3 regions of the Nostoc sp. ChiQUE02 genome follow, and region 3 is predicted to be linked to each of the others. Evidence: predicted binding sites of a transcription regulator. Region 3 holds the regulator's gene; each other region holds the start of a gene.
What was found. The regulator HrcA, encoded in region 3, represses chaperone genes, less so after heat shock. The targets are predictions, from matches to a motif close to TTAGCACTCNNGANTCNNGAGTGCTAA.
Positions count from the first base shown of each region.

Region 1: a site for HrcA is predicted at 1,028-1,054, ahead of groES (co-chaperone GroES). Genes of this name have one in related genera too.
Region 2: a site for HrcA is predicted at 818-844, ahead of groL (chaperonin GroEL). Genes of this name have one in related genera too.

Region 1 covers NZ_JAVRBN020000001.1:121,685-123,962, reverse strand. The annotation lists gene RM347_RS00560 ((2Fe-2S) ferredoxin domain-containing protein) at 305-463, opposite strand; gene groES (co-chaperone GroES) at 1,073-1,384, shown strand; gene groL (chaperonin GroEL) at 1,494-2,278, shown strand, end outside.
Region 2 covers NZ_JAVRBN020000068.1:9,578-11,855, forward strand. The annotation lists gene RM347_RS32735 (MraY family glycosyltransferase) at 1-719, opposite strand, end outside; gene groL (chaperonin GroEL) at 877-2,278, shown strand, end outside.
Region 3 covers NZ_JAVRBN020000005.1:264-2,541, forward strand. The annotation lists gene RM347_RS06625 (DUF2834 domain-containing protein) at 50-724, opposite strand; gene hrcA (heat-inducible transcriptional repressor HrcA) at 847-1,977, opposite strand.

The DNA of each region.
Region 1 (2,278 bases), on a different contig from region 3:
GTTGTCCTTTTTCCTACTTAACTTGCCTTTGCTGTCTCGAAGTCTCAAAAATGCCGAGCACTTTCAAGAGACTAGTAGCTGGATAGCAAAAGTCCAGCAAGGATACGTATAGCAGTAGTATCTATAATGCGCTATTATATATCGCATTGAAAGTGGCGGGCGAAAAAACACTGATTAAATAATAATCCTTCTGACTCACAAGTAAGTATTGGCTTAAAGATGACCCTACCTCAAAACCAACCCGCACTTTCTTAAAGCTTACTGCTGTACCATATCCTTCGGTTGTTAAGCCTCTATGAGGTGTTCACAAGAAACTGGGGAAGTTTCTGGCAAAGGATGGGTTCAAAATGCATATTCTTGCATATTCTTCTACCACCTTATTGCCTATTAAGTGTTCTTGGATGATCCGCTCAATAACTTCCGGGTTTGCTTGGCGATACCAGACACCATCAGGGTAAACCACTATTATGGGTCTAGAACAAGAAACACGCAAGCAGTTGGCTTTAGTTTTATAGACACAAATGGGATGACTCTGTTGCGGCTCATCAAGTTTTAACTCTTTAAGTCGCTTTTTTAGTATTCCCAGGATTCCAGACTAGCTCGTTTTGAGCAGCAATTGGCAATTGTCTGGTCAGCGCAAATGAAAATGTACCGCTGAATTTTTGCAAGTCCTAAACTTTCTACACAATTACTCAGGGTCTTACATTCTAGGGATTTAGTGGTTTTGGGGATTTGATGGCTGGACTGGATTACTGTATTGTTACTCATCGAGCGGCTCCCTGATTACAGTTCTATAACAATTTCCAAGCTTTGCAAATAAAGTTGCTGAGAAAGGGAATGAGGAAAATTTTTATAACTCCTAACTCCTAACTCCTAATTCCCCACTCCCTACTCTCTTCGTAACTTACGGAACAGAACCCGAAAGGTAGAAATAATTAAGCATTTATACTTAAGTACATCTATGACTCTCTAGTTCGGGAACCCGTACTCAAGGAATTCTTGCCATTGGACGCCACTTTTCGGTAGATTAGCACTCAGGAGTTGAGAGTGCTAAACTCTGGAGAAAATAATTATGGCAGCTTTATCTCTAAGCGTTTCTACAGTTAAGCCTTTGAGCGATCGCGTTTTCGTAAAAGTGAGCGCCTCTGAGGAAAAGACCGCAGGTGGTCTGTATTTGCCCGACACCGCCAAGGAAAAGCCCCAGGTAGGGGAAGTAGTCGCCCTTGGTCCTGGCAAGCGTAATGATGACGGTAGCCGTCAGGAATTGGAAATTAAAGTCGGCGATAAGGTGCTGTACTCTAAGTACGCTGGCACTGATATCAAGCTCGGCACCGAAGAATATGTACTGCTTTCTGAAAAAGATATTTTAGCAGTTGTTATCTAGTGGGGAGTGGGGAATAGGGAATAGGGAATGTCAAAGACAATGCCCAATGCCCAATGCCCAATGCCCAATTCAAGAAAAAAATTGACTTACTCCCGGAATTTAGACACCTATGGCAAAGCGCATTATCTACAACGAAAACGCCCGTCGCGCCTTGGAACGAGGCATTGACATCCTGGCTGAGGCTGTAGCTGTTACCCTTGGCCCAAAAGGTCGTAACGTAGTCCTAGAAAAGAAATTTGGCGCACCGCAAATTGTGAATGACGGTGTAACCATTGCCAAAGAAATCGAATTAGAAGATCACATTGAAAACACTGGTGTAGCTCTGATTCGTCAAGCTGCTTCTAAGACCAACGATGCTGCGGGCGATGGCACCACCACTGCCACCGTTTTAGCTCATGCGATCGTCAAAGAAGGCTTGCGGAACGTTGCAGCTGGTGCTAACGCAATTTCCCTGAAGCGCGGTATTGACAAAGCTACTGCCTTCTTGGTAGAAAAAATTGCTGAACACGCCCGTCCAGTGGAAGATTCCAAAGCCATTGCCCAAGTTGGTGCGATCTCGGCTGGTAATGACGAAGAAGTTGGTCAGATGATTGCCCAAGCAATGGATAAGGTGGGCAAAGAAGGCGTAATTTCCCTAGAAGAAGGGAAATCTATGTTCACCGAGTTGGAAATCACTGAAGGGATGCGCTTTGACAAAGGCTACATCTCTCCCTATTTTGCCACCGATGCTGAACGGATGGAAGCGGTTTTTGATGAGCCTTTCCTCCTGCTAACCGATAAGAAAATCGCTTTGGTACAAGACCTCGTACCAGTGTTAGAGCAAGTAGCCCGTGCTGGTCGTCCTTTGGTGATTATCGCCGAAGATATCGAAAAAGAAGCTTTGGCAACCTTGGT
Region 2 (2,278 bases), on a different contig from region 3:
CCGAAAAAGTATGCTCCAGCATCACCCATAATAATTCGTGACGGATGGAAGTTATGGCGTAAAAAGCCCAGTGCAGCACCTCCCAAAGCTGCGAGTACCAAGATTGCCGCTGCACGATTGTTAAATTGGGCTGCAACGCCCAACAAACTCATGGCGGTAATAAAGCTGATTCCTCCTGCCAAACCATCCATACCATCCATCAAGTTGATGGCGTTGGTAATTCCTACTACCCATAGTACTGTCAGCGACATGGACAGGAGCGAGTCGATGGGGGTGCCAAACAGAACTTGGACACTAATGCCATTAGCTACCAGCAACAGCGCCGTGACAATTTGCGCCCACAATCGAACAGAGGGCGGTAAGCCGAATTGATCGTCGATAAAGCCCACAAGAACTAATATCGAACCCCCCAACAGAATAGTGAGCACCTGAGCCAATACATTTTGGAGTTCGATGGGTCGTAAAAGGCTAGCTAATACCAGCGCGGCAATCACACCTGCATAAATAGCCAGCCCCCCTGCATTGGGCAAAGGTTCTCGATTGAGTCGCCGTGCGTTAGGTTGGTCAGCCCAACCTACCCGCAAGGCGAATTTGCGTACTGTCGGAATTAAACGCCACGTTACAAGCCAAGCTAAGAGGAACGTAAATACTACCGCCAACCAGCCGGTGCCGCTAGGGTCGGCAATACCGAGGGACTTAAGGGAGTTGTCTAGATTCATCTCCCAATTCAAGCATTACTGCCTGTATCTAAAATGAGCATCACCTGTATATTAATCAATTTTTTTATTTCCATTTGTAACTTGAGCCGCTGGGGAGATTAGCACTCTTGCTCTGTGAGTGCTAAATTGTCTAATGGAAGCGCTAGAGAAATAAAACATGGCGAAAATTATTGCATTTGACGAGGAATCGCGGCGAGCTCTAGAAAGGGGTGTTAACGCCCTTGCCGATGCCGTAAAAATCACCTTGGGGCCCAAAGGTCGCAATGTCCTTTTAGAGAAAAAATTTGGCGCACCTCAAATTGTCAACGATGGTATCACTGTTGCCAAGGAAATTGAATTAGAAGATCCTTTGGAAAATACTGGTGCAAGACTCATCCAAGAAGTGGCCTCAAAAACTAAAGATGTCGCTGGGGATGGTACAACCACCGCCACAGTTTTAGCACAGGCCTTGATTCGGGAAGGTTTGAAGAACGTCGCGGCGGGTAGTAACCCAGTTAGCTTGAGACGCGGGATCGACAAAACTATTGAGGCACTGGTGCAAGAAATTGCCAAGGTAGCCAAGCCAGTAGAAGGAAGTGCGATCGCTCAAGTTGCTACTGTCTCTGCTGGTAACGATGAAGAAGTTGGCGATATGCTAGCCCAAGCAATGGAAAAAGTCACCAAAGATGGTGTGATTACCGTTGAAGAATCAAAATCCTTAACTACCGAATTAGAAGTGGTTGAGGGGATGCAGATTGACAGGGGTTATATTTCTCCCTACTTCGTCACCAACAACGAGCGGCAAATAGTCGAATTTGAAAATGCCCGGATCTTGGTTACTGATAAAAAAATCAGCAGCATTCAAGATTTAGTGCCAATTTTGGAAAAAGTTGCTCGTTCTGGTCAGCCCTTACTGATCATCGCTGAAGATGTCGAAGGTGATGCTTTGGCAACTTTGGTAGTGAACAAAGCGCGGGGTGTACTAGCCGTCGCTGCGATTAAAGCGCCTGGGTTTGGCGATCGCCGCAAAGCTTTGTTAGAAGATATTGCTATTCTCACCGATGGACAGTTGATTTCGGAAGAAATCGGCTTAAGCTTGGATACCGCTGCTCTAGAAGCTTTGGGAACTGCCCGCAAAATCACCATTGACAAAGAAAGCACCACAATTGTCGCTGGTAGTCTCACCAAACCAGAAGTACAAAAACGGATTGGTCAAATTCGCAGACAGTTGGAAGAAACCGATTCTGAATACGATCAAGAAAAACTGCAAGAACGCATCGCCAAGCTCGCTGGCGGCGTGGCAGTGATTAAAGTGGGTGCGGCAACCGAAACCGAACTCAAAGACCGTAAACTGCGGATTGAAGACGCGCTCAACGCTACTAAAGCTGCTGTGGAAGAAGGTATTGTTCCTGGTGGTGGCACAACCTTAATTCACTTAGCTAAGGCGGTAGAAGCGATTAAAAAGACCTTACAAAATGACGAAGAAAGAATTGGGGCTGATATTGTCGAACGAGCGCTAGAAGCCCCCTTGCGCCAAATAGCAGACAACGCTGGTGCTGAAGGTTCTGTGATCGTCTCGA
Region 3 (2,278 bases):
GCTACGCTCAGTCGAACGATTTTGGATTGTGAAAAATGCACTTTATTCTTCAATTCGTTGCTGGCTGCTTGGATATGGAGTCTATACCCACTTCCGGCAAAGGTGGACGCACGGATAAATAAACCAATGGGCCGAATAGCGGTATCAAGGTTATTAACCAGAAAAACTGCGGTTTTTGCCAACCGCGACGTGCCATATCATCCCCCATTAATGTGGGAAATAATAGGGAGAGTAAGCAAAAATCTAAACTCATCACATTGATGAAGCGGTTAGTTTGCCACTCTTGCACAAAACTGCCCCAATCTCCTCCTCTTAAACCGTAGGTAACTAGAATAACCGTGGCTACCGTTAAGACTAAACCAGTCACACGAGAATCTAGCAGCTTGAGGAAGGTATTCTTTTGACCGATAAACTGATTATTTGGTTCTCGTAGGGCTAAGTACGGCAACAAAGCAAAAGCACCAACTGCCAAAGAAGCAGTAGAAAACAGCCAAGCAGGCATTTTTTGTCCTCTACCATCAATAAAAACTACTGCGCTATAAATAAGAGGCCAGATGCCCATGAGGTTGAATAGTGCTATGACTAATGGGTTAACGCCTTGCCACTGACCGATAGAAAGTTTTTTAATCAACTCGAACGTACCGGGTTGATCGGGAGGCGCGAGGAAAAAAGCATAGACAACAAATCCTAGCCACAGTAGACCAAAGGCAATTTTTCTAAGCATGAAAGATTTAAGTAGTATTAATTATTAATTTTGCCGCTACAAATCTGGCTATCTGCTTGCTATGGTATTGTTCACTCGCCTAGAGGCATAGCGGCTTGTTCCTAAATATCACCTGATACGATTTAAGGATTGAAATAACTGAAAGCTTCTGAGAGGTAATCAGCAGCAGATGCTACTACTGCGATCGCACTTTCATAATCTAGGCGCGTTGGCCCCAAAACCCCCACACTTCCTACTGGTATCGAACCTCGGCGATAGTTGGAAGAAATCAAGGTGCACGTACGTATCGGTTCTAATGGATTTTCTGCGCCAATGCGAACCGTTACCTTTGGTTTACCAGTATCCTCCGGTTCTGGTTCTTCAAATATTAATCGCCATAGTTGGTCTTGTTCTTCTTCCAGCAGGTGGATAATCGTTTGTACTTGCTGTAATTGGGAAAATTCCGGCTGGCGCAAAACTTCTGAAACACCCCGAACCATAATTTGTGTTGCAGTCGGTGCAAGAGTGCGACGAGTCAATTCGGCAACTGAGTTTTTCAAGAATTCCCCGTAGCGCTGGAACTCCTGATCTAGTTCGCTCCAGTTGAGGTAGGCTAATTCCAACAGACTTCGCCCCCGCAGGTGACTATTCAAAAAGTTAGAAACAATCTGCAACTCGCGATCAATTACCTCTGAATCCCGTTGTGTTTCTTCTGGTGTTGGCGACAAATCCATCAATTTGGAATGTGTCTCGTAACCATCAGTCACGACAATCAGCATGATCCGCCCCGCTTCAATTTGCACTAATTGCAGATGTCGCAATAGCGCTGTAGTGGTTTGCGGCATAGTGATCAAGCTAATGCAACCACTCAAGGTTGCTAAAATTTGCGCGGCTCCTTGCAGTAGGGTTTCTAAACTCCAATCTTCCCACTGGAGACGCTTTTGTAGTGCCATCTCTACTTCTCGCCCTAAAGTTTCCGTACCACTTCGTGGAAGCGAGCTACGCGTAGCGTCTCTCAGAGAAGGTGTAATTAGCTGATCAACATAAATGCGATAGCCTGAATCTGAAGGTACACGTCCAGCAGAAGCGTGTGGTTGGTAGAGTAATCCAGACTTTTCTAAAACGCCCATCACATTACGAATTGTAGCCGAGCTTACACCCAGGTCGTACTCTTCGACCAAAGCCTTTGAACCAACAGGCTCTGCCGTAGCAATGTAGTGACGTACCGTTGCCCAAAGTATATGCTGTTGTCGATTTGTTAGCTGAACTTCCATAGGTATGTTTTGCTGAAGCAAATTTTAATCAAACTCTGAAAAAATTTGTGGATTTAATCGAAAACAGAGAATATTAATAATTGATTAAGATAGCAAATTATACAATTATATTATGATAAGTATTTTTAAAGTTTATATACATACGGCAGTTTTTAAGAGTGCGATTGAAATAGTAGCTCAACTTTTTTTGCAAAAGCTGCTAATTCTAATGTACCCTTACTATGCTTCTTTATGACCGTATTTTTGCACAAACTTGCACTTGCAACAGTATTATTAGATACGTATTTTTTTGCAAGGTCTA